2 regions of the Rothia sp. P13129 genome follow, and region 2 is predicted to be linked to the other one. Evidence: predicted binding sites of a transcription regulator. Region 2 holds the regulator's gene; the other holds the start of a gene.
What was found. The regulator HrcA, encoded in region 2, represses chaperone genes, less so after heat shock. The targets are predictions, from matches to a motif close to TTNGCACTCGNNNNNNNCGAGTGCNAA.
Positions count from the first base shown of each region.

Region 1: the regulator HrcA is predicted to act here: its motif matches at 8,762-8,788, upstream of groL (chaperonin GroEL).

Region 1 covers NZ_JBLXYA010000001.1:113,095-137,341, forward strand. Annotated here, with positions in the region: gene ACN081_RS00530 (4'-phosphopantetheinyl transferase family protein) at 1-526, shown strand, start outside; gene ACN081_RS00535 (isochorismate synthase) at 545-1,624, opposite strand; gene ACN081_RS00540 (SDR family oxidoreductase) at 1,696-2,472, opposite strand; gene ACN081_RS00545 (isochorismatase family protein) at 2,478-3,116, opposite strand; gene ACN081_RS00550 (TetR/AcrR family transcriptional regulator) at 3,407-4,003, opposite strand; gene ACN081_RS00555 (GNAT family N-acetyltransferase) at 4,151-4,768, shown strand; gene rlmC (23S rRNA (uracil(747)-C(5))-methyltransferase RlmC) at 4,741-5,916, opposite strand; gene ACN081_RS00565 (oxidoreductase) at 5,978-6,787, opposite strand; gene groL (chaperonin GroEL) at 6,980-8,602, opposite strand; gene ACN081_RS00575 (LytR C-terminal domain-containing protein) at 8,868-9,416, opposite strand; gene ACN081_RS00580 (DUF3263 domain-containing protein) at 9,534-9,800, opposite strand; gene ACN081_RS00585 (uracil-DNA glycosylase) at 9,923-10,621, shown strand; gene ACN081_RS00590 (threonine/serine exporter family protein) at 10,631-12,685, opposite strand; gene ACN081_RS00595 (lipid II:glycine glycyltransferase FemX) at 12,792-13,892, opposite strand; gene ACN081_RS00600 (HPr family phosphocarrier protein) at 14,112-14,390, opposite strand; gene ptsP (phosphoenolpyruvate--protein phosphotransferase) at 14,496-16,196, opposite strand; gene ACN081_RS00610 (1-phosphofructokinase family hexose kinase) at 16,413-17,375, opposite strand; gene ACN081_RS00615 (DeoR/GlpR family DNA-binding transcription regulator) at 17,372-18,163, opposite strand; gene ACN081_RS00620 (VanZ family protein) at 18,295-18,750, opposite strand; gene ACN081_RS00625 (histidine phosphatase family protein) at 18,773-19,369, opposite strand; gene ACN081_RS00630 (histidine phosphatase family protein) at 19,402-19,992, opposite strand; gene ACN081_RS00635 (HAD family hydrolase) at 20,104-20,829, shown strand; gene ACN081_RS00640 (hypothetical protein) at 20,807-21,523, shown strand; gene ACN081_RS00645 (methionine ABC transporter permease) at 21,602-22,309, opposite strand; gene ACN081_RS00650 (methionine ABC transporter ATP-binding protein) at 22,313-23,362, opposite strand; gene ACN081_RS00655 (MetQ/NlpA family ABC transporter substrate-binding protein) at 23,496-24,247, opposite strand, start outside.
Region 2 covers NZ_JBLXYA010000009.1:261-5,981, forward strand. Annotated here, with positions in the region: partial or broken gene ACN081_RS06820 (DUF4870 domain-containing protein) at 1-92, opposite strand, end outside; gene ACN081_RS06825 (DUF3097 family protein) at 295-1,158, opposite strand; gene hrcA (heat-inducible transcriptional repressor HrcA) at 1,284-2,294, shown strand; gene dnaJ (molecular chaperone DnaJ) at 2,362-3,486, shown strand; gene ACN081_RS06840 (16S rRNA (uracil(1498)-N(3))-methyltransferase) at 3,505-4,266, shown strand; gene ACN081_RS06845 (PhoH family protein) at 4,474-5,496, shown strand; gene ybeY (rRNA maturation RNase YbeY) at 5,496-5,721, shown strand, end outside.

The sequences.
Region 1 (24,247 bases), on a different contig from region 2:
TGGTATTAACTTCAATATGTCACGAAGCCACGGAATGGTTGCCGGCGCATATTTTGCAGAAGACAGTCAAGATCCACAGGCTCAATTACTCGGCATCGATATTGAAAGAATGCGCGGAAATCTCCTCGACGGATACGACAAAGTCACTCTCACCGAAGAAGAAAAAACTATCATCGCCGAATGCCCAGAAGAGAACCGAACATTATTAAGGTTGTTACTGTGGACAGCTAAAGAAGCCGTCCTCAAAGCTACCGGACACGGACTTGTAGCAGGCCCCCAAAAAGTTCAGGTGAAACTTCTCGACCCGCCCCAAAACCTACTCGATATCTCTGGCTATAAGGCGACGGGAACTCTCAACATTGAGGGGTACCAACAACAGTTTTATCTGCACTGGTTTGTGCAAGGTGAATTTGTCATAGCCGTAGCGACAAACCAAGACCGTACAGTCAAGGCACACCCCGTTACCAAGCCCTACGACATCAAGCAAAGTATTCCGTTATCCCCACAACGTGTCAAAACGCTATAAGTCTGTTGCCGGCTCACACTATGAAGATACGGTCTTGATATTCAAGGCCTGTCCAAAGGAACCGAGCTTAGTTCCCGTCTCACGGTGTTCACTATCTGGGGTTGAGGCTTTGACGAGTCCAGCTCCTGCAAATAATGTGATGTGCTCAGGTTCAACCTGAGCACATCGCAAAACGAGCGCCCATTGTCCGTCTCCAGAGGGGTCCATCCAGCCTACAAGACCGCCGAAGAATCCTCTTTCGAAGCTTTCTAATTCGCGGATAACCTGACGTGCCGTATGTGTTGGGTAGCCACAAATTGCAGGAGTCGGGTGGATAGCTCGAGCGCCGTCTAAAGCGCTCATACCATCTTTGAGACGTCCTGTAATTTTTGTGGCCAAATGCCATAGTTGCGGAGTGTTAATCAGTTGTGGAGTTGCCGGAACATGAAGTTCTTCGGTCACTGGCGATAGGCATCTTTTGATATCGGCAACAACGGTAGCGTGCTCTGCACGGTCTTTAGCTGAGCGCATGAGTGCTTCACCGATTTGTGCGTCTTCGGTGCTCCCGATGGGAGCTGTGCGGGGTGAGCTTCCGGCGAGAGGGAAGGTGGTAAAGACTCCGTCTTCGACGCCAAATACAAGTTCTGGGGAGGCTCCCATTAAGTAGCTTTGGTCGGAGAGTTTCATCGAGAACACATAGGCGCGTGGTTGTTGTGCCCATAGGTTATGGTAAATATTCTCTAATGTTGGGCGGTCTTCTTCGTAGTAGACATGAAGAAGGCGGGAGAGCACCACTTTGTCGAGTTCTCCGTTGTTCATTTTTTCGACAGCTCTCCCAACATTCTGGCGGTATTCGGGGTTGTCGATACCCTCAATACGCGTTGGGTTGGGGCAGGTTTTTTCTTGAACTGTTGGGGCAGGTGTTCGTTCAATCGTTTCGGGAACGTATAGAAGTGCAGGTTCTTGAGGGTCAAATGGGATGACTCCGATAACGCCAGTTCCGCGTTCTTGAGCACGTTTGAGAGCGTCTTTTTCGTTAACTGGTTCTAGCTGTCCGAGTGCTCTGAGGCAAGTGTCTCCATAGGTGAATTGAAAGGCAGGGTACTCGTTTGTGGGCATGGGTTATGGTGTTCTTTCTATCGAGACGGGGACGGTTAGCATGAGGAAGCGTTGATTCCCCGATCAAGGTTTTAGAAGGTTGCCCCACCATCAACGGTAAGGCTTTGCATGGTGACGTGTTTAGCGCGTGGGCTTAGAAGGAATGTTGCGACTTCTGCGATGTCTTCTGGTTCTGCGATACGTCCTAGGGGTATTCCTAAACGGTAGTTTTCTAATGATCCTTTAATGGGTGTTTGGCTGAGGTCTTCGCCGTTCCATGAGTCGGTGACCATGGGAGTGCGTGTTGTTCCTGGGCATAGAACATTTGCGCGGATTCCGTGTGGGGCAAGTTGCAACCCAAAACTTGTTGTGACTCGTGTTGCGGCAGCTTTTGACGCTCCGTAGGCTCCAAATTCGGCGCGTGGTACGTTTGCAGCGTTTGAGCTGATAGTGACGATACCTCGACTGTTTGTCGGGTCTTGTGGTTGTTGTTCTATCATGTATTGGGCAACTTCTCGAGTGACTAAGAATACCCCGTCAGCGTTGACGGCATGGACGGTGCGCCATTGTTCTAGGGTCGTTTCGAGAAGAGGAGCAGCATGAACAATCCCAGCGCAGTTAATGAGTCCTTGTACTGGCTGGTGACGTTGACGAAGGTAATCTCCTAGATGTTGTACACAGGTTTCGTCGGTAACGTCTAAAGGGTAGTATTCACATTTTTCAGTGGGGTGTTGTGTGTTTGAGAGTATTTGTTCTTGTGTGTCGCAGGCAAGAACGGCGTAGCCTTCTGTCAGAAGGTGTTGGGTGACGGCTGCGCCGATGCCACCGCAGGCGCCGGTAACAATGACAAGTGGTGTTGTGGTATTCATGGTGGTTAGTCCTGACGAGATAATGCTGTCAGAATGTCTTGGGTTGAGGTGACGATACCGCATCGTTGAGCAACATAGTCGCAGGCAAGTTCGTGTTCTTTTTGGCTGAAATCAGCAAGGGCATCAGCGGTGAAGAATACTTGTATGTCGCGCATAAATGCGTCAAGAGCGGTAGTCATACAACCGATGTGTGCGTAGACTCCGGTGATGATTAGTTGGTTTCTGCCACTGAGTTTGAGGTCTTCTTCGAAGGTGCTTTTTGCGAAGGCTGAGTAACGCCATTTGGTGAGGACGGTGTCTTGTTGGGTAGGCGCTAGTGCGGGAATAATTTCTGCGTCAGCGTCTTCTTGTAGCCCTTCGCCCCAGATGTCAGTCAGTAGTGCTCTATCATCGGGATGTTGGCGTGGTGGCTGTGCCGTGTAGTAGACAGGGATTCCGCTATCTCGTGCAGCGTTGATGAGGGCAGAGGTGTTGTGAATAGCCTGTTGAATTTGTCCTTTATTTTCGTCTTCAAAGATGGAGACAAAATAGTTCTGCATATCGTGGACGAGCAACGCGGCTTGATGTGGGTTAAGTTCCCATGTGGCACGTTTTTCATACGGGGTATACCTATACGTATAGGTTGGTATTGTTTTGAGAGACATTGTATGTACCGTCCTTTTCCTGCCAAGAGTGTGAGGGGCGGAGAAAACCCCTCTACATGCTATTTAGGTTTACCTATGTTTTCAATACAGTAAACCTAATTTATGGTTCTTTACATGCTTTATCACTACATGTACGGTTCAAGGCAGGCAGCTATAATCTCATGTCTGCACCATGCACCCACAACAACCGATACGCCGTAAGTTGTTGTGAATTTTTATCGCAACACCCACGTTGGGTGCTCACCTCAGGCTAAGAAAACAAAGTCCAAAGAATCGCAAGAAAGTTATTCTTATTGTTGAGCTAGCTCATTGAGCAACTTATCGTAATGTGTATCAATAGTGGCAAGGGTTGAGGTAATAATCTCGGCAGGAGTCTCGTATCCTTGCTGTGCCCACATGGTAAATACCGCCAAGCATCCTTGCAAGTGATAGTTTGCAAAGAGAGAGAGCTGTTGAGCTGGAACAACACCTTTTAGAGAGCTCCAGAAGATATCAATATATTCACGTTCTAATCTATTGCTTAGCACCTCAAAGAAGCTTCCAGCGCCACGTTGGGTGAGGAGCATGCGGCAGACTTCTTTATTACCTTGCACAAATTGCATGAACGCACCAAACACTTCACGGCTATTCATATTTTTACCGTTAACAGGGTCTGGATCTAGAATACTGCTGAGCTCTGCTAGTGCACTTTCTTGAATTTGTGAGTAGAGTTCTGATATATCAGAATAGTGCGAGTAGAAAGTTGCGCGATGAATATCAGCTTTCTCTGCTAGCTCGCTAACAGTGATGGAGCTGAGCTTCTTGTGTTGCAATAAATCCGCTAGGGCAAGGTATAACGCTGATTGAGTTTTGCGTACTCGACGGTCAGCTCGTTGAACTTTTTTCATTTTAATATCTCCAAATCCTATTTGGTAAACACTATACGGCGTATTGTCTACTATCCTACATAATAAGACCTCGTTGGTCATTGCGGATTTTCTCACACCCCACGTAGGGTTTTTACGTAGGTCACCATGTCGAAACGGTAAGAACATATGATTGAATCGCTCAATAAAGCAGATAGACAAGCTGTTGCTCAGCTCATTAGCGACAAATACCATCATTTCGTACGCCGGCCATCCAGCACACCAGAAGAGCAACAAAGAGCTATACACCTCATTATCCGCAGGTTTAACCCCGAACAATCATTTAGTGTTCGTCGAAATGGCAAAATTGTTGGATTTGCTGTTGTCGAGACATCAGAATATCCTCACGCCTTAGACATCCCCTACGCTTCTATTCGCAAAGAATTTTCATACTTCAAAAGCCTTCTCTTTTGGATAGCACTACGAATATACCGTTCACGCAAAATAGAGATTGATGAGTACACCGCACGAGTAGAAATACTCCTTGTCGACCGCAATCACCGACGCCAAGGGGTAGCTACCGAACTTTTGGAAAAGATTCAAGAATTCGCACATGAAGAAGGAAAAACCTCACTCACCTTAGAAGTGCCAGAGGACGATATCGAAGCCCACACTTTCTTCAACAAGGTAGGGTTCACAACACTCAGTTATCGGCAACTCACCCAGTTCTTTCACCGGCTCGTACTCCCCACCGCACCTACAAAAACTTTTCAGCTATGCTATCCACTCGACGATTCAGAAGAATAATCTTGACGACGTAACAGAACCATCACCTCATAATGCTGAGTATGAGCAAACATATCTAGCACCCTGCCTTGCACTGGCTGATAAGAAGGCATATTCTGCAAATCTTTTATTAACGTCTTTGCATTACAGCTAGAGTACAGCACCGTATCAATACCAGATTGTTCTATCCACTGACAAAGAACCGCCCCGATACCGCGACGAGGAGGGTTCACCACCAACATCTCAGGTAAAGAGAACCCACGTTTCTGGCTCTCAAGGGCAAAGGCTGTAGCGTCCATTGCCTCAAAATGAGTATTGTTAAGACCCATATCTGCCACCGTACGATGAGCGCTCTCAATAGCTTCAGCACTAATCTCGATACCGGTCACACGAGCATCTGACGACATCACTTGTGCTGCGTGTATAGCAAACCCACCCACACCACAATAAAGATCCCATAGACTTGCTGGGTTACGCTCAGAAACCCATTCTTGTCCTTGACGGTATAAAGCTGCAGCAACAGAAGAATTCGTTTGGAAGAAGCTCTGCGGTCGTAAATGTAAGGTGATATCGTTCGCCGTCATTGCAAGAGTCTGGGCAGAGCTAAGAATAATTTCTTCCTCACCTTCAACTCGTGCAATCGGTTCGCGTAAAAGATTGACAGAAAAAACCCGAAGCTGCGGTAAACGTTCTTGAAGCCACGGTAAAGAACGTTTGATAGGAACAATTAACTTTTTAGAACGCAGAACGCAACGCACCATCAACTCCCCCGAAGAAGACGCTGTCATGAGAATATTTTTGAGCTCTCCTTTACGCGTTTTAATGTGGTAGGGAGTCAGCTGAGCCCGAGTAATAAATTCTTTAAGAACCGGCATAGCTTTTAACAAAGCAGGCTCGTAAAGAGGACATTGGCTCAGGTCAGTCCCTTGCCCAGAAGAACCATCAACGATACCGAGTACGGGGTGATAGCTGGTTCCAGAAACCACTATTTTTGCTTTGTTTCGAAAGTTTTTCTGTTGACTGAGAACAGCGTCGAGCCACTTAATCTGTGGGTATCCTGCCGCTAGTTCACGCATATGACGTTCTTTAGCGGAAAGTTGTTTTGGGTAAGGAACATCCAGTTCAGTGCACGAAAAACATTGGTGAGTATCAAAATAGTGGCATTGCATAGCTCAACTATCCTACCGGAGTCCTGACCGTTTACTCAGATACGAGCTTTACCTCATCACGTTATTTCCCGCGAGCGAGTTTATCCCACAACCGGCTAGGCAACACAGAATGAGCCAAAAGAAGAGGACGCGCCCCAAAACCAGCAACATAACGAGTCTTCGGACGAGAAGCCGAGACAGCTTGTACCAACGCACGAGTAATCACCTGAGGATCAGAAGCCCACCGAGCATAAAGCTGACGCATCCGCTCTGCAGTCGCCCGAGCAGAATTCTCATAGGCTCCACCCTCAGCAACCCTCTCCAAATTCTCTATTGCCACATCACTCCACTGACTAGCAATAGCACCAGGCTCAATGAGCACCACCTCAATGCCCAAGGGTTCAAGCTCCATACGCAAGCTATCACTGAGCCCTTCTAAAGCATATTTTGTGGCGTGATACCAACCACCAAATGAAGTGGTTAAACGTCCAGCAATAGAAGACACATTAATAATTCTTCCGCGCTTTGCTTCACGCATCGCAGGAAGAACAGCACGAGTAAAAGCAGCCAGCCCAAAAACGTTAACATCAAATTGGTGTCGAGCCTCGGCTAAAGAGACATCTTCAATCGCACCGTACATCCCATAGCCGGCATTATTGATGAGCACGTCAATACGGCCCGCTTCAGCTAGGACGAAATCCACCACTTTCTTGATAGTTTCTTCATCCGTCACATCAGCATATAGTGGCGTCACACCGTATTGTTTCAGCGGCTCCATCAGCTGAACCCGCCGAGCCACAGCGTACACGCGATGCCCTTGCTGAGCTAAGCTCACTGCCGCGTCATATCCGATTCCGCTAGAAGCACCTGTAATAATGATGACTGCACTCATTGTTCTTCCTTCATCAATCCATCGTACGTTCAGAATACTCTTTAATTCCCACTTTTTCCTTCTCTAAGAGGAAGAAACCAGCCACAACGTCTGAGGGGTTTTCCCTTTCTCATGCTAAAAGACGGTGCCCCGATACCAGTAAAGTATCGGAGCACCGCCCCACAGAAAATTTTCAACGTATCGTTGAAAAAATTACATCATGCCGCCCATACCAGGATCCATAGCAGGTGCAGCACCAGCAGGTTCAGGCTTGTTAGCAACAACAGCCTCAGTGGTCAAGAAGAGACCAGCGATAGAAGCAGCGTTCTGCAACGCAGAACGAGTCACCTTAACAGGGTCGTTGATACCAGCAGCCATCAGGTCTTCGTACTCACCGGTTGCAGCGTTCAAACCGGTACCAGCAGGCAAACCGCGAACCTTATCAACAACAACACCGGGTTCTAGACCAGCGTTGGTCGCAATCTGCTTCAACGGTGCGTCGATAGCAACCTTGACGATATTTGCGCCAGTTGCCTCATCACCGGTGAGTTCAAGCTTCTCGAAGGCTTTAGTACCAGCCTGAATCAAAGCAACGCCACCACCGGCGACAATGCCTTCTTCAACAGCTGCCTTTGCGTTACGAACAGCATCTTCAATGCGGTGCTTACGTTCTTTGAGTTCAACCTCAGTTGCAGCACCAGCCTTGAGAACAGCAACGCCACCGGCAAGTTTAGCCAAGCGCTCCTGAAGCTTCTCACGGTCATAATCAGAATCGGAGTTAGCAATCTCGCCACGAATCTGAGCTACGCGACCTTCAATAGCAGCTGCGTCGCCAGCACCTTCAATGATGGTGGTCTCGTCCTTAGTAACAACAACCTTACGTGCAGAGCCAAGAAGGTCAATAGTTGCTTGGTCCAACGACAAACCGACTTCCTCGGTAATAACCTGTCCACCAGTCAAGATAGCGATATCTGCCATCTGAGCTTTACGACGGTCACCAAAGCCAGGAGCTTTGACAGCAACAGACTTGATAGAACCACGCATCTTGTTCAAAACCAGTAGTGCAAGAGCTTCGCCCTCAACATCTTCTGCGATGATAAGAAGTGGCTTACCAGCCTGCATAACCTTCTCAAGAACAGGTACAAGATCTTTCACATTAGAGATCTTGGAGTTCACAATGAGAATATAAGGATCCTCAAGGACTGCTTCTTGACGGTCTGGGTCAGTGACGAAGTATCCGGAGAGGAATCCTTTATCAAAGCGCATACCTTCGGTGAGCTCAAGCTCTAGACCAAAAGTATTGGACTCTTCAACAGTGATGACACCTTCTTTGCCGACCTTTTCCATAGCTTCTGCAATGAGCTTACCAATTTCGGTGTCGCCAGCAGAGATAGATGCGGTTGCAGCGATTTCTTCTTCAGTCTCAACTTCTTTAGCAGAAGAAAGAAGTTCAGCGGTAACCGCTTCAACAGCTTTCTCAATACCGCGCTTGAGGCTGAGAGGATCTGCACCAGCAGCAACGTTGCGGAGGCCTTCACGAACAAGTGCCTGAGCAAGAACAGTTGCAGTAGTGGTACCGTCACCAGCAACGTCATCGGTCTTTTTAGCAACTTCTTTGACCAGCTCTGCGCCAATCTTCTCGTATGGATCTTCGAGTTCGATTTCTTTAGCGATAGAAACGCCATCATTGGTAATCGTGGGAGCACCCCAAGACTTTTCCAAAACAACGTTACGACCACGAGGTCCGAGAGTAACCTTCACAGCATCTGCTAGGGTATTCAGACCCTTTTCAAGGCCACGACGTGCCTCTTCTTCAAAAGCAATGAGCTTTGCCATTATGCTTAATCCCTCCTGGACTAAGAAAGTATTTTTCTCTCAGTTGTGCCCGCGACGGACGATGTTCTATAAGCCATGTTCTTCACAACTTATAAAGACATCTCACAAGATGAAAGTAGATATTCTCAAAGCTACCTACCGCGAATCTAGCACTAGGATTTAGCAGTCGGAGACTTTGAGTGCTAACAACAATTTTGACACCTCAAAGCACAGAGCGCAAACCTCTTGAAAGAACAAACACACTTAATCGCCCATAGCGCACAGATTACGGGGCAACGGCAGGAAGATAATCAGAGGCAAGAACAACATACAACGGGGAAGAACCAGAAGAACGCTCTTGAATATAACCAATACCTAACGCATCAGCCAAAGTATTAGCCTGCTGCTCATAACCGGCAGAATAAAACACTGTCGAAACATACACAGGCGTATCCTTCCAATTCTCTGTCACAGGCACAGGATAGCCTAAAGCCTCCACACGCTGAGTCAGTTCTGAAGCAGCACCCGTATAGGCCGAAGAGTTATAAACCTCAACCTTAATATCAGCAGGATCAGTAGGAGCATAAGTTGGAGTCACAGCGCTTTCTGAAGCAGTAGCACTCGCAGAGCCTGTTTCAGAAGCCACCGGAGAAAGAGTGCGTGGCTGAACCACAAACATGACTGCACCCACCAGAAGCGCAAGCGCACCAGCAACAACAATCAGAAGAGTCTGCCTCGTAGCATGAGCATTACCTAGAGGCTCACCACGATAAGCACCACGACGTTTTGAATTTTCAGGTACGTCGTCGAATTCATCATGAGGATACGAGTTCACATTAATCTCCGATAGCTACAAGCAATAGTTCTTCCATCTAGAGTACACAGGCTACAACCTAAAAACCCTTTTATTTTCCGTGGACTATCATCATAAAGAGCTCAAGACACCGAAAATTCAGGGCTTAGAATTGTCGCGTTGTTCCCTTAACCGACGCATCAACGCTGGTTCCTGAGCAATGACACGAGGAGAATCTATCAGTTCGTTAAGAATCTGATAATACGCTGTTGGATTTAATCCCAAACGTTCTCGAATCACTCGTTCTTTCGTCCCAGGATAACGCCAACGTTGCTTCTCTAAAGCAATCATCTTTTCTTCTTGTTCTGTTAACCCCGTATCGATAGTGTGCTGAGGAGCGTCCAACTCAGAAGTATCTTCGTGCATATCACTCCCCGACCTTCCTTAAAACGGTATGATAAAAAGCCCTATTGTATCTTATGTGTTCTGCCTAAAAATACACATATGGTGACGCATAGCAACCATTCAAACGGTGAGAACGGAATCTCATGCCCGCTTTACCCCTTAAAGAAATTATGTCTCCAGACTGGGCTGAAGCCCTAGCCCCAGTAGAACACAATATCCGTGCCATGGGTGATTTTCTACGGCAAGAGCACCAAGCTGGACGACGCACGCTACCGCCCTCACAGCACATCTTCCGAGCCTTCCAAGAACCGCTAGCACAAGTTAAAGTTCTTATCATTGGGCAAGACCCCTACCCCACCATCGGGCATGCGATGGGGCTGTCCTTCTCTGTACACCCGCAAGTGCGCCCTATCCCACGTTCACTTCAAAATATTTATCGTGAACTATCCTCCGATATGAACATTACCCCGCCAGAACATGGCGACCTCAGCGCGTGGACACAGCAAGGAGTACTTCTTCTCAACCGTGTACTTTCTGTTGGTGCAGGAGAAGCCGGATCTCATAGAAATAGAGGGTGGGAAAATATCACCAGCTGCGCAATTGAAGCTCTCATCCAACGAAAACAGCCGCTTGTCGCCATACTGTGGGGACGAGATGCACGAAATACGAAAACTCTTATCTCACCCTACCCCTGTATCGAATCAGCACACCCATCACCTTTATCGGCATCACGCGGATTCTTTGGATCACGACCCTTCTCAAAAGCAAACGAATTGCTAGTTCAACAAGGAGCAGAGCCTATTGACTGGCGACTTCCGTCGTCAATACCTATAGCACCCTAAAACGTTAGGCTAACGATCAAAGACGGTTGTGGAGAGGTCTTCTCGTTCACGCCCAAAACGTTGAATCAGCCACTGCATGAGGTAATGCCCCAACGCAACGCCTGAAGCCATCGCAACAATAATTGCCGCAGCGGTGATAACGCCGGGCATTGAGTTGAGGGTGTCGGTCTCTACCGTAAAAGAGTACATACCTCGGAATAATGACAAACCAGGTAGGAGGAATGTTAGAGACGGAATCGCAAATATGGCTTGTGGGGCGTGCAGACGGTATGCCAAATATGTGCTAACCATACCAATAACGAAAGCTGCTACCGCCGTATTACCGCGCCCTGCACCTTCTCCCAAGAAAAAGGTGTACACGTGGTAAGTGCTCAGCCCGCTTAAAGTTACTAGCGCAATCCACCACAATGTTTTCAACCGTGCATGAGTTGTAATAGCAATAGCAAGGGTAGCGACTGTCATCCAGAAGATGTTATCGACGATAGTTGGTTTCGCAAAAACCGACTGCGATACGTCAATAGTTGTTGCCGTTGTAATCGACAATACGGTCACACCGCTAGCGAGTCCCACAACAAGCCCCAAAAAAGACATACCTGTAGACACAAAACGACCCGCAGCAGTGACCGGAAAACCGTTAATCGCGTCTTGCACCGCCGACACTAACCTAAAGGTCGGTAAAAGCATGATGAGTCCGGCAGCAACAATGTGAGGACCAGAGACGTTCAACCCAATACTATGCAGGATTGAGCCGTCATCTGTAGCGTAAATCGCGACAAAGGTAATCACTGCAGCACAAGCAGCCATATTGAAGAAGCTAGGCATCCCCATTTTGTTCATGATTCGAGTAATAAAATGAACGATGACCCATACCATTGCAGATAACGCCGCAGCATAACCGCTACCACCAATGCCCATGGTAAGTGTTCCAGCAGCAATAATATTTGCTAACCACACCACCATCGGTGAGTATGGTTTCTTTTGAGCGTTAATCGCATTTAATGTTTTTTCAGCTTCTTCACGGTCAATACCGCGGTGGGTAATCTTATGAATCAGACGGTATATATCAGCCAAAGAAGCATAATTATCAGAGGTGGAACGTACCACGCGCACCACAGTATGACTGAAACGTTCTTCTTTGAGAGTACGACGTCGTGAATCAAGGATTTCTACATGACCGTCAACGTCAGAAACATAGTTGATAATCACTGACTGATTGGTAATATCCACTTCAACGTCTTCAAGCCCATACGCGGAGCAAACAGCAACAATAGCAGAATCCACATCCATGGCGTCAGCACCATAGTGAAACATCGTTTCAGCAAGACGTAATGTAAAGTTCAGTACGTCTCGTGCTTGTTCTTTCTCTTGTACAAGCTTCTCACGATCACGTCGGGTCGATAATGAAAACTGGCGTTGAGCAATACGCCCCAAACCACGAATAGGTGCGGTCAAAGAAGGGTCTGCGCGAACAAAAGAACGTAAAGAAGAAGAAACCCAACCTCCCCTAGTATTTTTAGGTTCGACTTTAGGGATAGACGTTGTTGCAGGCGATACAGAAGGGTAACTACCTTGTTGCATCCCCGTAGCAGAAACCGCTGATTGTTGCGTGGACACAAGAGGAATACCACTAGTTAGCGGAGCAATAGGTTCTTGCTCTAGTGTCCGTAACGGTTCAAAGGGGCTAGAAGCAGAAGACACCGCATGCTGATCAGGTTGAATGCCCGTAGAGGCATCCCCAAATGGGCTGTTGGGGGCAAGATTCTCAACCGGAGCAGGAGCAACAGCCGATATGTTCGGGCTAAAAGGTGTCTGCTCAACTTGTTTATTCTCTAATGCCTGACGAAGAGCAGTATCTTGTACCCGGTCCAATGAAATAGCAGGCATATTGCCCGGCATTTTGGTAGGGGTTTTCGTTTCAGGTTGCGATGTTCCAGCTCGAGGAAGCGAGACTGTTGCACCGAACGCTTGCGAGCTCGGTTGTTCTGGCGTTGCTTGGTCAAAGGCAGCGGCGGAGGGGTATGCCTTTTGTTGTAGCTGCTCATCCGAATGAGTGCTAAAAGACATTGCCACCTCCGCCGAATTGCGTCAAAAGATTTGCCATCACGTCTTATTGTGCTGATGTGTTCTCGTTACACAAAAATACAATACGTAGCTGGGCTTATCCTACGGTTTAGTAGAAAGGTTGCCCTGTTTTACGGACCCAGAGACCACGCATAACCTTCTCAGCAAGACGATTCCATATGGTGTATTTTGCCGGAGAAAGAACATAATCCCAGACACCAACATAGTCAATGACGGTTTTTGTAAAGGATGTCTTAAAAAGACCTAAACCGTAGTGATGGTGTTCTTTATTTTTGAGCTGATCTTTAGGCGGAGTACCGCAGAAATCATAGCTCTTAATCTGGTATTCCTTCATGAGGTCTGTCAAGGCAGTCCACTGTACTTGATGTGAGTCGCCATATTGTTTACGACGAGGCTTAGAACCACCATCTTTATAAGTTCCTTTATCGCCATAACGAATCACGTAAGCACCAACGGAGGGTTCGCCGTCTTCATAGGTGAAGTAGAGGCGTCCTTGACCAGCTTTTTCAAAAGTTGTCCAGAAGTCACGGTAATACTCGTATGACCGGAGGTGGACATTTGCTGAGCCTTGTCCGACAGTGTCCATGAGCGCATACATGGTGCGCATATTTTCATCAGTCAGCTCAACACGTTCCACTTCGCAACCTTCACGGGCAGAACGACGAACGGCGTTACGCCCTCGAGAGTGAAGAGATTTGAGAACGTCTTCTTCGCTCTTGTCAGTATCAAGAATGGCAGTAGAATCGTTAGGCTGAATATTCCATGACTTAACCAAACCAGCTTTTGAGAGAACAGCGTTGGTCTGTTCATCAGCGAGAATATCTGGCTCAACTTTAATCAGGAATACGCCAAGTTTATTCTCTTCTACGAAACGCTTACTTGCTTCAAGAATGGCAGGGACATCTTCTACGCTGTAGACGTCTGGGCCTTTAATCATGTACCAGACTTTTCCAAGTGCAGGCACACTTTTTTCAAGAATAAGGTTATAGCTGGTCAGTGAAGTTTCAGCACCTTCGACCTCTGTTGTACCTTCATATACGAGGTATAGAGGTTTCCAGCCGTGCTTAGCTTTTACTGATGCAAATGATGCTGACTGCAAGAGGTTTCCGCCATTGGGGTTAGCAATAACGTGCTCATCCCATGTCGCTATTTCTTCTGCAGTGGCAAAACGCGCTGTAAATTCTCGCAAGGGCCTCAACTTCCACATCGGTGCAAGGTTTTTCTTGCACTTGTTCTTGTTTGTATCAAACTCTAAGTGTAACGACCTACGCCACCGGAATACAGCCTGACTTGATGTGACAGGAAGCATTTTCTGAGAAATAGGTGCTTAGCGTAGAACGTAATGTCATGACGATGCCCCGCCTCATACATTGCATACAAGACGGGGCATCGACAAATTGTTTAAAGACTACTCAGCGTCGTGGTCAGTCTCAAGAATCTTTACAAGAGATTCGAGAGCTTCCTCGGCGCCTTCGCCTTCTGCGCGAAGAACAACGCGGTCGCCGTGCTTTGCGCCAAGAGACATCAAAGACAAGATGGAAGCTGCGTCCATAGCCTCATCTGCTGGCTCGCCTTCAGCGGCGATGGTTACCTCTACGGGAAGGTCGCCAGCTGCTTCTGCGAAGATAGCTGCTGGGCGTGCGTGCAGGCCAACACGGCTTGCGATGGTGGCGATACGTTCTGCCATGATTTTCTCCTTGAGATAAGAGTGTGGGAAAAGTTATCCCACTATCGAGTCTAGGACAGATTGGATAGGTTTTGCACTACCAAACCAGCCTATGTCGGTTTGTTTTTAGAGACCGAGTTCTTCAAGAACAGGGAGTTTCTTACGTGCTGCGTTTTTAGCTTCTGCAGAAGAAATCTGCGCCAAAGCGTCAGCCGCAATTTCTGCCGCTTGTTCTTTAGTAACGGAGCGAAGAACTGCTGCAACAGCTGCCATAGCACCAGCATTCATGGACAAGGTGTCTACACCAAGTCCAACGAGAACAACAGCTAAGGCAGGATCTGATGCTGCTTCACCACACACCGAAACATATTTTTTGACGCCGTGGGTTTCTGATGCTTTACGTGCACCTTCAACAGTGAGCTTAATCATTTTCAAGACTGCAGGCTGCCATGGGTTGTTCAAGTGAGCAAGGTCGCCCAAAAGACGGTCTGCTGCCATGGTGTATTGGGTGAGGTCGTTGGTTCCGATGGAGATGAAATCAACTTCACCCAAAATAGCTTCAGCATTTACGGCTGCAGCTGGGGTCTCTACCATGACACCTTTAGTTTTGAGGCCGGCTTTGTCCAACATATTCTTGAACTTACGAGCTTCAGAGGTCGTTGAAATCATCGGCGCCATCACCCAGATGTCAGCTTCAGTAGCGTCAGAGGCACGCTTAATAGCTTTAAGCTGGCGCTCTAGAACACCGGGAACAGCGTTATCGGTGCGGAATCCGCGTACACCCAAGGCAGGGTTTTCTTCTTCTGTAACGTTCAAGAAGGGAAGGGGCTTATCTGCACCTGCGTCAAGGGTACGAACAACAATGTGTTGACCGGGAAAAGCATCAAATACTGATTTGTAGGTCTCTGCCTGAGTCTCTTCACTTGGTTCGGTGTCGTTACCGAGGAAGCCAAATTCGGTGCGGAGCAGTCCAACGCCCTCAGCCTGTTTGCTAGCAGCCTTCTCTGCAGATTTTCCGTCACCAACGTTAGCGTAGAGGGGAACGTGGGTTCCGTCGGATAGTTCACCCTTGCCGGTGAAGTCAGGTAGAGGCTTACGATTTGCATATTTAGCAGCTGCTTCTTCGTGTTCAGCAGTAGGGCTAGTCTCGATAATGCCTTCGTTGGAATCGATATATACCTTGGTTCCGTTAGGAATTTCGGTAACACCCTTAGCAGCAACAACAGCAGGAAGACCAAGCCCACGCGCCAAAATTGCGGTGTGTGCTTGAGGTCCACCGTCAGAAGTAATCAATGCGATAACTTGAGAGGGGTCAAGAGTTGCGGTGTCAGCAGGAGCAAGATCTACAGCAGCCAAAATGAAGGGCTCATTTGATTTAGGTACGCCTGGTGCTTGCTGTCCGGTCAGTTCTGCCACGATACGAGCACGCACGTCATGAATGTCGGTAACGCGTTCTGCCATGTAACCGCCAAGTGATTCCATCTGCCGTGCAAAGTCACTAGCAGCTTCCCAGATAGCACGTTCGGGGGCTAGGCCTTGTGCCTCTACCTTTTTAATAGCGCCTTTAAGGAGTGCGCGGTCAGTTGCCATCTGAGAAGTAGATTTGAGGACGGCTTTTCCGTCTCGTCCTGCGTTTTCGGCACGCTCTAGAAGATCAGCTTTGACCGCCTGAGCTGCTTGCTGAATACGCTCAGCGGCGTGTTCTGCAGTTTCGCCTTCGGCTAGCGGCAAGCCTGCTTTAGGTTCTTTGATGGGGTCTGGCATCTGAAGTACCGGACCAATAACGCGACCGGCGTAAACGCCAACGCCTTTATAGGTAGTAGTCATGGAGAGTTCCTCTATTCCTTATGTATCGAAAATATCGCTATATCTTGCGTGTACGTTGAGCAATGCTTACGCCTTAGACAAGATTCCCTTTTTGTTTATAGTTGTGTAGACATCATCTAGAGCAGGCGAGCGCTCCTCCCTTATCAGAAATGATATTGGCTTCTTGAAACATAGTTTTATGGTTTCAAGAAGTCACTACTTCAGGCCATAGAGAAACTAGAGGGTTATCTCTCGAACGCTCACGGCGTCGGTGCGAGTTTCTGCTACGGTCGAAACTTGAGTACCTGGTAGTGCTGCAGCAGCTGAGCCTTGAGCTACAGCTTGTACTAAACATTCCACGGGGGTTTTGCCGAGTTCGTGGGCGATTAGATAGCCGGCAAGAGCGCAATCCCCTGCTCCGACGGTGCTGCGGACTTTTACAGGTTCGTGTATGGCGTGCCATGCGCCTTCTCGTGTGACGAGAACAGCGCCGTTGCTGCCGAGGGTGGCGAGGACGGTGTCGATGCCACGGTCGACTAGCTCTTTAGCTGTACGTGCGGTCAGTTCAGCATCTTTTTCGAGGTCTTCCCATGCCTCTGGTGTACCGACGAGTTCAGCCAGCTCTTGGGCGTTAGGTTTGATGAGGTTTGGCATGCCGTCCTGTCCGGTGACGGCGTCACGTAGGGCGGTACCGGATGTATCGACCGCGATGAGTGGGGCTTTTTCTCCTTGAGCCTCACGAATAGCGCGACCGACTACTGCATAGTAGTCGCTGGGAACACCCGAGGGTAGGGAGCCTGCAAGAACTAACCATGAGGCGTCGTGAGTCTCTTTAATCAGGAGACGTGTGAGTTGTTGTTGTGCCACGTCGTTGAGAGGTTCACCGGGAGCATTGATTTTGGTGGTGGTTCCGTCTGGTTCAACGATGGTGATATTTGAGCGTATGGGCGCGCCGATGGGCATGTTGGTGAAGCTGACGTCTTCTTCGCGTAGGCATCCTAGGACGGCGTCTTCGTCGTCACCGGGAAGTATCGCGACGGTGTCGAAGCCAGATACTTTGAGGGCGCGGGCGATGTTGACGCCTTTTCCGCCGGGGTCGTCTACAGCGTGTTCAGCTCGTATGACTGCCCCTCGTTGGAGGACTCCGGGCAGTTCTACGGTACGGTCCATACTTGGGTTAGCAGTTAATGTGATGATCATGCGATCAGTACCTCTACATTGGATTCTTCAAGTGCGGCAGCTAAATCACCGTCTGGAGCTTTATCGGTGATGAGGACGTCGATGTCTTCGAGCCCCGCAAAACGTACTAGTGATTCTCGTCCGAACTTTGCTGAGTCGCAGAGGAGTACCACTCGACGGGCAGATTTCACAATCGCGGTTTTAACGGTTCCTTCGTTAATTCCGGGGGTGCTGAGTCCGAAGTCTGCGTCGAGTCCGTTGACTCCGATAAACGCAATATCGGGGCGAATGGAGGCAAAGTGTTCTGCAGTGCGTGAGCCGATAGCTGCCCACGTCATTTTTCGGAGTTGTCCGCCAATGAGGTCGAGGATGATGCCGTCAGCTTCAGCTAGCTTGACGGCAATGTGTAAAGCATGTGTGATGATGAGGCGGTCTGCCCCAGATTTGAGGCTGAAGTCTTCTGCGGCGATACAATCAGCGAGAATCTGTATCGTTGTTCCAGCGTCAAGAACGATAGCTCCGGCATCGGATTCTTGAAGGAGTTCGTATGCTTTGCGTGCAATACGATTTTTTTCTGGATTATTTTCTCTCTGTCGAGATGCGATAGAAGATTCTACGGAGGTAGATTGTTCTACGGTAACAGCACCGCCGTGGACTCGTCGTAGGCGTCCCTCAGCTTCGAGGGCTGCTAAGTCTCGGCGAACTGTTTCCATTGTGACTTCATAACGGCGCGCTAGTTCTGCGCCATTGACTCGACGCGCGGTGGCAACGAGCTTCGCGATTTCAGCGCGGCGTTCTTCAGCGAACATAAGAAAATCACCTTGTATTGTGGAAATGAATAAGCCTTGTGAATTTGATTTTATGTGGGTTTATGTTGTTTCGTCAATGTAATAAGAGACGAACCCACACAATAATATGTGTTGTTATTCTCTCACCCGAGTTAAGCCCTACGACGCAACCGATACGAGGAATACTTCAACGTTACCACCGCAAAGACCCAACCGAGGCAAGCTCCTAAAGTATTAGCAAGAATATCTAAAAAAGAACTTGTACGCTGTGGTAAAAACAACTGAATACACTCAATCGTACACGTTACCAAAAAACCCACAAGCGGCACGTAAGAACGGTATCGTCGCCGAATGAGTAAAGTACCTAGAAAGCCTCCTGGCACAAATAAAATAACGTTACTCAACCATTCCACGGTCGAATACGTAAACCAAGACGGCAACCATCCCGCCTCATGCGAGTGCGCTAAGAACTCAGCCAGCCATAAACCACCGCTATTATCATCAATATGTCTTGGCCAAAGGACGATAAAACCCAACGCCAGAAGATATAGCCCAAAACTTAGCTGAGCTGCACGGTATAACAGCCGCTGTGCAGATGGAACAAACATCAAAACCTCGTACTCAAATATCCTATGGTTTACCCACCAGAAGAGGCTCATTCTCTTCCGCCCAACGGAATAAGCCAGCAAGAGGAATCTCCAGAGCCTGAGCATTAGGTACGGCTTCTTTCCATTCTTCTCCTCGAGAAGCACTGAGCACACGACGAATCAATGAGCCGTGAGAGACCGCAATAATATGTTGTCCAGGATAGTCTGAGACAATCTGACGTAAAGTTTTGATACCGCGAACGTACACTGAACGTTCTGATTCGACTCCTTGATAAAAGGCATCTGGTTCTCGTCGAGCTTCCAAAGAAATGTCTTGCCCTTCAGCTTCTCCATAATGACGTTCAACGAGGCCCTCATACGTTCTCGAAACCTCCACACCCAAATAGTTGCCAACAATTTGAGCTGTCTCAAACGCCCGAGACAAAGGAGAAGACACTATCACATCACAACGAATGCCCTCCTGAGCTAGTTTCTGAGCAGTATAGAGAGCTTGTTCACGTCCTACCTCGTTCAACTCAATATCAGTAGAGCCTTGCATAAGGCCTTTTTTATTCCAGTCTGTTTGCCCATGACGAATCATTAGCAAAGAACCCGTCAGAAGAGGCTCTACATCAGGCATATATTTTCCTTCAAATGTTAGTGGGAACAATTCTAGCCTTGATAAGACTCAAGGATGTGAAGTGGAAGTTCAGTCACCGACGCATTCTCGGGGATACTGTGTTCTTCACCAGTCAACGCTGTCATAATTTGAGCAATCCATAGACCATGAGCCACCACAATAATATGGCAGTTAGGGTGCTCAGCGACGATCTCTTTAAGAGCATTGATACCGCGCTGAATCATCTCAGAGAGAGGTTCAACATCGGAGAATTGCTCTTGAATATCACGCCAATGATAGTCCGTTGCGACGAGTCCTTCAGCAGCACCGAAGGAGCGTTCTTGAAGTCCTTCATGCGTACCAGAAATATCTAGGTTTAGATGCTCACCAATGATTTTTCCTGTCTCATAAGCGCGCGAAAGCGGAGAAGTGACGATTAGTTCCCAAGTAAACTCAGGAGTGTGTTCACGTATCTGTTGCTGGTAGTCAGTGAGATTTTGAGCGGCTTCTTGGGCCTGCCCTCGGCCTGTATCATTCAACGGAATATCGCTACGGCCTTGAAAACGGCGCTCAACATTCCACGCTGTTTGCCCGTGACGAATCAATACCATGCGAGCAGAAAAATCAGAAGATAAAGAACCCATGCCTCTTATTATCTCAAACTCTTAGACGAAGCGAAGAGTTTGAAGTATAGAGATAAGGCACAGTTCTTGGTGTATCTTCCACCAACTTCATGAATATGAAACAATGAAGCTATGTTTACTCATTCTGTTGACCCCGCATGGTTTCCTACGTGTGCCGTCTTCGATTGTGATGGAATACTCATCGATTCTGAACGCAGCTGGAATGCCGTCCAAAAACAAATTTTCAAAGAGTACGGAACAGAGCTAACTCCCGATATTGAACGGCAATTAGTCGGGGCAGCAGCTCCCGCGGTTGCCCGCACCCTCGCAGATAAGACACTACCCAACGACGCCACCGAAACAGCAGCAGAAGAACACTACCAGAAAATTCTGCACCACTTGATGAGTGTAGAACACGATGTGATTCGTGATGGAGTTCAGCTCATACCAGGAGCTCGAGAAGTCATGGCATTACTAGCTGAAGTCATGCCGGTTGCGGTAGCTTCCAATAGCAGTCAAGAATTATTGACCTACAAAGTCAATCACCACCAATATAGCCAGTACCTTCAAACATGGGTTGGTTCAGATGCGGTTGCTCAACCTAAACCAGCACCCGATATGTATTTAGAAGCTATCCGTCGCCTCGGCGGAAACCCTGCAGACACCCTCACCTTTGAAGATTCTGCAACGGGAACACGTGCGGCTCAAACAGCTGGAACCGTTACCATGGTGTACACCCAAGATATTGAGCATGCTCCAGCAGCTCAGGGGCATTTCGATAGCTTCCGTGACGAAAAGTTCCTCACCCAAATTAAGCGATGGATAGAGCTATACCGTGAGCACCACCCCAACCTCTAACCATTCGGAGAACAACGGGAAGTACGGTCTTCGTTTTGACCAGATGGATGAAGAAGAACTCGAGTATTACCGCGAGTTCTGGGAGATGCCTCAAGCACCAGAAGATACCGACACCGTTGTATCAGAGCAAAGACTGCTCAACGCAAAAATGCGAATGGTCTCGGGGCTGAGCTTCACGGTCATTCTCATTGGGTTGTTAAGCAGCACATTGGGTCTTATCAGCTCACATTTGGTGGTCACAGTTGCTGGAATCATCATCTTCGGTGTTGGTACCACTATTTTGATGATGGCAAGACGCCGTTATATCAGGCTCCTTGGCGACGGCTATCGTACGTTGAACATTCATCGACGCCATAAACGGTGGTTTCGTATCGCCCATGTTCTAGCAGTTCTTGGGGTGCTGTGCGCCATAGCAAGTATGAGCATCATTCCGAAGATTTTTGAGCATGAAGAGATTGCTCTTACTCGAAGCCACGTTGTCCTATGGAATGAGCTTTCATTGCTCTTTCTTCTGGTTGCAGCACTTATCTACGGTATTAACTTCTTATCGGTTTATACCCCTGTCGACGATGATGAAAGCATTATTCGCCCCACCGATTACGCGCAACAACGTCTAGCTCAAGATCTTGCAAAAGATAAAAAACGCCATGACGATGAAGATTTCTACGATTCATCATGGATTAGTGGACGATAACAAAAATACTGAACACGGTAAAAGGGGTGGGGTGAAACTCTCTAAGAGTTTCACCCCACCCCTTCTCTTTAACAAACCTTATCGGCGCATCACTTTACGAGCTAACGTGTTACCGACAAGCTGAATGAGCTGAACCAAAATGATAATAATGGCAACGACTGCCCAAGTAATTGCATCGTTGAAACGCTGGTAACCGTCGACCAAAGCGACTTTACCAAGACCGCCACCACCGATGTAACCAGCCATTGCAGACATATCAACCACACCGATGACTAAGAAGGTGTATCCAAGGATGAGAGGGCCAAGTGCTTCTGGCACCATGACGGTGAAAAGAATACGCATCTTGGATGCGCCCATCGCACGAGCCGCTTCAATCACACCAGGGTCGATAGAAACCATGTTTTGTTCAACGATACGAGCAATGGCGAATGATGCGGCAAAGCACATCGAGAAAATTGCAGCGTTGACGCCAAGACGAGTCCCTACGACCACGGAGGTCAATGGTCCTAACGCCGCAAGAAGGACGATAAAAGGGATAGGGCGAACAATATTAACGATGACGTTCAATAAGATATTGACTGGTCGATTTGCCAGAATATTCCCTTGTCGTGTGGTGTAGAGTAAGGCACCAATGACCAGCCCTACAAAACCAGCGATAATCATCGTAATAGAGACCATGTAGATGGTATCGAACAAGGCGGGAAAGAGTTTTTGTGGGAGGAATTTCTCCCAGTCCACGTCGTTGGCGGCAAGCAGGGTGCCACTAGCAGATGTCAAAGTGCTCATATTTTAGCGAACCTCTCTTACAGCAGTGACGGTAGCGAGTTCTGCAACAACCGCGTCAATACTTGTAACGTCCCCGATGAGTTCGAGGGTTAGATTTCCGTAGCTTTTACCTTGTAGGGTTTCCATGCCACCTTGAACAAAGTTAAATTGCACACCGCGTGCGCTGAGGTTCGAAAGAACCTTACCGATACCGTAGTTTCCTTCAGTGATTTCGATATTAATAAGGTATCCGCGATGTTGTTTGCATAGTTTTTTAGCGTAATTGCCACGTGGGGTTTGTTTGACGGTGGTGGCGACGAAACGTCGAGCGACATCTGTGCGGGGGTTTGAGAAAACGTCATAGACGTTACCGAGTTCTACAACGGCACCTTTTTCCATGACAGCAACGCGATCTGCAATAGTTGAGACGACGTCCATCTCGTGTGTGATGACAACGACGGTGATACCGAGTTCTTCATTAACTTTTTTGAGAAGAGCAAGTACTTCGTGGGTGGTCTCTGGATCTAGTGCAGAGGTTGATTCATCTGCTAATAAGAGAGAGGGTGATGTTGCGAGCGCACGCGCAATGCCTACACGCTGTTTTTGCCCGCCAGAAAGTTGGTCGGGGTAGTTTTTCGCTTTGTCGCTGAGTCCCACAAATTCCAGCATTTGTTCGACTCTCTCACGGCGTTTTGCTTTATCCCATCCAGCAATTTTGAGGGGAAATTCGACGTTTGCTGCAACCGTTCGGGAGTTCATCAGGTTAAATTGTTGGAAAATCATGCCGATGTTATGTCGAGCAACACGAATTTCAGATTCTTTTTTCCCAGAGATGGTGAATCCGTCAACGCTGAGGGTTCCAGAGGTGACGGTTTCTAATCCGTTGATAAGCCGGACAAGGGTTGATTTTCCGGCGCCGGAGTATCCGATGATAGCGAAGATTTCTCCGCGCATAATCTCTAGTGAAACGTTATTGACGGCGGTAACGGTGTTCTTTCCGACGGTAAATTGTTTTGATACGCCGTCGAGAACAACCATGGGTGTAGGGTTCTCCTGCTGTACTGCGGTACTCATACTGATGCTTTCGGGCTGGTGTTCATCTCTAGCTGTGCTCTATACAAGGCAAAGCGGTAACTGATATTGCAATCTTGGTAAGTTCTTAAGACTGCCATAAAAATCAGCTACCGCTTTACTTATGTGAGGAAGATTAGCTTTGACGTTTCTCGTCTTCTGCTTTCTTGAGTGCTTCACGAAGGTCTTTGACGTCGGTGGTTACTTCTACGGCAGTTCCTTCAGTGTCTTCTTGAACGACAGCCTGAACTTCTGGGGTGTGGAAGAGCTCAACAATTTCTTTGTATTTTTCGTTGTCAGCGTCATCTGCTTGAGCAACAAAAAGGTTGACGTAGGGCTTCGCGGAGTCATCGGCTGGGTCATCTTGAGCTAAAGCGTCTTTGGGGTTGAGCTTTGCGTCGCGGATGAAGTCGTTGTTGATGACTGATGCGTCAACAGATTCGAGGGAGAGCACTGTTTGCGCGGCGTCAACAGGGGTAACTTTAACCTTTGACTGTGCAGTGTCGATGTCGTCAACGGAGGGGCTTTTTATGTCATTTCCGGTGAAGGTGACGAGGTTGTTCTTCTTGAGAAGAAGTAGTGCTCGAGCTTCGTTAACGGTGTCGTTAGGGATAGCAATTTCTGCGCCCTGAGGAATGTCGGCTACAGAGGTGTGCTTCTTAGAGAAGAGAGCCATGGGGTAGATAACGGTGGGTCCGACAATTTGGAGGTTGTCATTTGCTTCAACGTTATAGTTTGAGAGGTACGCGATGTGTTGGAACCAGTTGAGGTCGATGTCACCGTTGTGTAGTGCGGGGTTGGGCTGGGTGTAGTCGGTGAACTCTTTGTATTCGATGTCGATGCCTTTATCGGCAGCTACTTCTTTGAGTTTTTCGTTGACGGGGTCTG
Region 2 (5,721 bases):
AGAATAATACCCGAGGGGATGCAACCAATGACACCTCCAAAGTGGGCGAGGGTTGCGATGTTGCGATCCTGCTGGACCGTTAACTTGTTCATAGGTGTGGATGAACCCTCAAACTTAGAGTCAGGGGATACAACAGTTTTCAAAAAACACTCACTCTTCTAAAAGTTGCGAGACAGGCTAAATGATTACGAGATAAAAGATTACAATCCATTCTAGGTCTGATGTGTTCAATCTAGAAGAACTTTTGTAATCTTTTTCTTCACTTTAGTCGAGACCTTTAGCACAGCTGAACCTTTACTCAGGTGATTCCATCAGAAAATCGATTAATTGTTCAACCGGAGCTAACAGAGTAGGTTCTAAATCTTGATAAGAGTTCACTCGTCCTAGAATCTTTTTCCATGCCTGAGCAACATCTTCTTGACTCGCGCAGGGCAACCCTAGCCTTTTGAGTACACCTTTTTTCCATTCTTCTTCACGAGGAATAACTGGCCATTTTTTTATTCCTAGTCGTTGAGGACGTACAGCCTGCCAAATATCAACAAAAGGATGTCCAACAATCTGCACGTTATTCCTAGCACCAGGTATCTGTAATGTCTGAGCCACAATGTGGCTTTCTTTAGAACCTTCTACTAGATGGTCAACAAGAACACCTAATCGTCGGTGCGGTGCAGGGCAAAACTCACGAACAGCATCAGGCAAGTCATCGATACCGTGTAACGGTTCTACCACAATACCTTCAACACGCAAATCATGTCCCCACACTTTTTCAACCAGTTCTGCATCGTGGATACCTTCAACCCAGATACGTGAGGCGCGGGCAACTTGAGCAGGTGCGTTCTCTACAGCAATAGATCCCGAACGACTAATTTTTGGGACACTACGAGTATTCTTTGCGCGAGGTGGTAGGACTTTGACAGGAGTCCCTTCAAGAAGAAACCCAAAACCCAAGGGAAAAGTTTTAATTTTTCCTCGATGATCTTCTAATCCCACCATGCCTTCAGCGCCGATACGCTCATACGTTTTAGCAATCCCAACCCAACCACTATGAACGTCTTCAAGGAGCATTCCTTGAACCAGATGAACTTCTTGTATCTCTGGTTGCCTTCTTTGGTGTAGTTGGTTGAGTTCTTGAGCACCCCACGCATAGTAATTTTCCATAGTAAGTATTTTATTCCATTAGCCCTGAGCGTACGCGCTAGGGTTTTGATAGGTTTCAGTACTACAGTTACATTGGCACTTAAAGTGCAGTAGTGCTAATTTCTCTCTATTTCAAGGTAGGTTCCGTGACGCAATCTCGTCAGCATAAGATCCTCCAAGCAATCGTTGAGGACTATATCAGTTTCCGCGAGCCGGTGGGGTCTAAAGCGCTCATCGAACGCCATCATTTAGGCGTTTCTAGCGCCACGGTTCGTAACGATATGTCTATCCTTGAAGAGCAGGGTCTTATCTCAGCACCGCATTCGAGCGCGGGACGTATTCCCACAGAAAAAGGGTATCGTTTCTTCGTGGACGAGCTTTCTAACCCTCGCCCTCTTTCAGCTGCACAAAAACGAGCGATTCATCGTCTTTTAGATTCTTATGACAGCATCGACGAAATACTTGCACAGACAGTTAAAATACTGTCACAGCTCACTCAGCAAGTTGCTATCCTGCAATATCCTTCAGCACCAGAAAATGTTGTGCGACATATTGAGCTGATACCTGTTGGAGAACATCATGTAACGGTAATGTTGATTAGCAACTCTGGGCAGCTCACCCAACGACTAGCGCAGGTTGAACGGTATAGGGAAGAAGAGCTTGAGTTGCTTCGAACTCGACTCATCGAAAAATGTCAGCAACAGAAATACCATATTGCGCGAGCTCTCTTATCATCGTTCTCTTCATCTCATCATGCCCCTCATAGCTTAGAAAATGGTGTTCTTGACGCTCTAGGGCAGTTGCTATCCCCACGGGACACCTCAAAACTTCTGATTGCTGGAACGTCATATTTGGCGCAATCGACAGAAGATTTTAGTACTAGTATCGCCCCTATCTTAGAAGCTTTAGAAGAACAAGTAACAATGTTGCACTTACTAGCTGAGATGGCTCAAGACCCACGAGGATACGCTGTGCGTATTGGCACAGAAAATAGCGCGGCGCCTCTTGCCGAGACGTCTATCGTGACTTCCGTATATAGCTCGCCTAGTTGTACCGCTAAGCTTGGGGTTGTTGGACCAACCAGAATGGACTATGCGGGCAGTACCGCAGCGGTACGAGCTGTAGCAAAATATCTTTCAAAAATTTTGGGTAGTTAGTTCTCAACGACTAGAATTTCTACAAAATACTTTCAACACATAGCAACACACGATAAGGATGATGTGAGTGAGCAGTCACTATGAAACATTAGGTGTTTCCCCTGATGCAAGCCCCGAAGAAATTAAAAAGGCATACCGTAAAAAAGCCCGCCAGCTTCACCCTGATATTAACCCTTCAGCAGAAGCCGCCGAAGAGTTCAAGCGCGTATCCCATGCCCACGATGTTCTCTCAGACCCGGATAAACGACGTATTTATGACCAAACCGGAAACGAAAACGGACAGGCACAAGGTGGTTTCGGGGGAGCAAACTTCGGAGGATTCGGTGGGTTCTCGGATATTTTTGAGACCTTCTTTAACCAACCGCAACAGGGACCTACGAGCCGAACACGTCAGGGTCAAGACGCTCGCATTACGGTTCGTATCAACCTTGAAGACGCCGTATTTGGTGCAGAAAAACCTATTACCGTTGATACCGCAGTAACCTGCGAAAAATGTGATGGTGACGGTTGCGCTGAAGGAACAGCCCCTATCACCTGTGATACCTGCCGCGGACAAGGATATATGCAACGACAAGTTCAATCTATCCTTGGAACTGTAGTACAGCCTGTCGCGTGCCCCTCTTGTAATACTTTCGGCACTGTTATTCAAAGCCCCTGCCCAGAATGTTACGGTGAAGGACGAGTCCGAGAACGGAAGCCCATCACCATTAAAATTCCGGCTGGTGTTTCTTCAGGCGCGCGTATGCGTCTAGCCGGTTATGGTGAGGCTGGTACAGCAGGCGGACCAGCAGGAGACCTCTATGTGGATCTTCGCGTCAATCAACACGACACTTTTACCCGCGAAAATGATGACTTACATGCCACCATCGCTATTAGCATGGCGGCAGCTGCTCTCGGCACTGAAGTAACCTTAGAAACTTTTGATGGTCCACAAGTAGTAACTATTAAACCGGGTACTCAATCTGGAGATATTGTCACCCTGAAAGGCTTAGGCGTCACTCGCTTTGATCGGGCAGACCGCGGCTCACTCAAAGTCCATGTTCAGGTCAAAACACCCACAAACTTGACAGAAGAGCAACGCGAAATGCTTCAGCAATTTGCTCATAGTCGTCAAGAAGATCTCAAAATTAGTGAAACAGTCCGAGAGAAGCACGGTTTCTTCTCACGTTTTAAAGAACGCTTCGACCGCTAAAAGTACAAAGGATATTCTGTGACCTCACCTATTTTCTATGTTTCCTCTGATGAACTTCAATCAGCAACTCCTGGGCAACTTATCGCCGTGCAGGGGGTCGAAGGGCATCATGCTAAAGTCGTGAAACGTTTAGAAATAGGTGAGGCCATAGACCTCGCGGATGGGAGAGGCATACGAGCCCACGCAGAGGTCGCGTCCTATCTCGATGATGGGTTAGAAGTTCGCGTAGACACTATAGTGCGCGAAGAGCTATCAACTGAAATTATTCTGGTTCAAGCATTAGCTAAACAAGACAGAGATATATTGGCTATAGAAACAGCCACAGAACTAGGTATTGGGGGAGTCATTCCATGGAGTGCTGACCGTTCTATTGTCCGATGGAAAAAAGAACGAGCAGCAAAAGCACACGCAAAATGGAGCAACACTGTCCGCGCTGCAGCAAAGCAAGCACGACGTAGCTGGGTCCCTCAGATTGAGAATTTAGTATCCTCACGTGAGCTAGCTAAATACCTAACCGAAGAAATTGCGCAGGGGGCATTAGCTATTATTTTGCATGAACAAGGAACACTCTCACTGACCCAATATCTCAACGATTCAGAAAACCTACCACAACGTATCTATCTCGTAGTGGGGCCAGAAGGCGGCATATCTGCGCAAGAACTTGAAGCATTTGAAAACGCTGGTGCAACAGTTTGCCTCTTAGGGGAACACGTCTTACGGTCCTCTACTGCAGGAAGTGCCGCACTTTGCGTGATTAATACACTTTCAAAGGCATGGTAGAAGCATACTCAAAAAAATATTTTCCCTCTCAGGAAGAAGTATTTTTCGTTGGCTTCATACTCCGCAGAAGACCAGCACCCCGATAGACTATTGACCAGTGGAGTTTAAGGAGCACCCGTGCAAGAAAACCCTATCAGCGCAATACACCCCCATCAAGATCGCCCGTTATCTGTCGTACGCACATTTTCTTTCACCTCTGATGATGAGATGGTCTCTGTGCTAGGTCCCTCAGATAGTTTTTTGACACTATTAGAAGAGAAATTCCCCGGCATCACAATTCAGCCTAAGAACTTAGATGTGGTGATTACCGGAAATTCTGAACTTGTAACGACCGTTATTCGTCTCTTAGGGGAGTTACGTCATCTCAGTCAACAGTCTGTCCCTATCACAGCTGAGGTTATTTCACGGATTATAGGAATGCTTTCACAAGAGCTTGCAAGCCCTGCTATTGCGATGTCTCATAATATTCTCAGCTCACGTGGCAAGAGCATTCGCCCGAAAACCATTAACCAGAAGAAATATGTAGATTCTATCGACGACAATACCGTTATTTTTGGTATCGGCCCTGCTGGTACTGGTAAAACGTACCTCGCAATGGCTAAAGCTGTTCAAGCTTTACAAGCTAAAGAAGTGAATCGCATTATTTTGACTCGACCAGCAGTTGAGGCAGGGGAGCGATTAGGCTTTTTGCCAGGCTCACTCAACGATAAAATTGACCCCTATCTGCGCCCACTGTACGATGCGCTACACGATATGTTAGATCCCGAATCTATTCCTCGGCTCATGGAAGCTGGAACCATTGAGGTTGCGCCCTTAGCCTATATGCGTGGACGTACGCTCAACGACGCCTTCATCATCTTAGACGAAGCCCAAAATACTACTGTTGAGCAGATGAAAATGTTTCTCACCCGTCTAGGGTTTGGGTCAAAGATTGTGGTTACGGGCGATATTACTCAGATTGATTTACCTCATGGGCAAGCATCTGGTTTACGTCAGATACGTCAAATCCTCGAAGGCATTGATGATATTAGCTTCTCAATTCTTGATGCAACAGACGTGGTACGTCATGCCTTAGTTTCAGATATTGTTTCTGCGTATAACCGTTGGGATGAAGATAAAACCGCTATGGAACGCAAACGTCAACGTAAGGTTAAACGTCAGACTATTGAAGCAGCTGCAGAAAAGCTTCTAGAGAAAACTGGTTTTGAGGCAGAAAAGGATAATAGCTAATGCCCATTGATTTTGATATTGAACTCCTTGACGATTCTGCTGATACGTGGACAAGAGAATCTTTTGCGTCTTTTGACCAGCAGACAATTACAGATTTAGTACACCATACGTTTGAACGTCTACATATCTCAGAAAATACAGAGCTTTCGATAGCTGTGGTTGGTGAAGCAGAGATGGAGCGTATCCATCTTGAGTGGATGGACCTTCCTGGACCGACAGATGTCA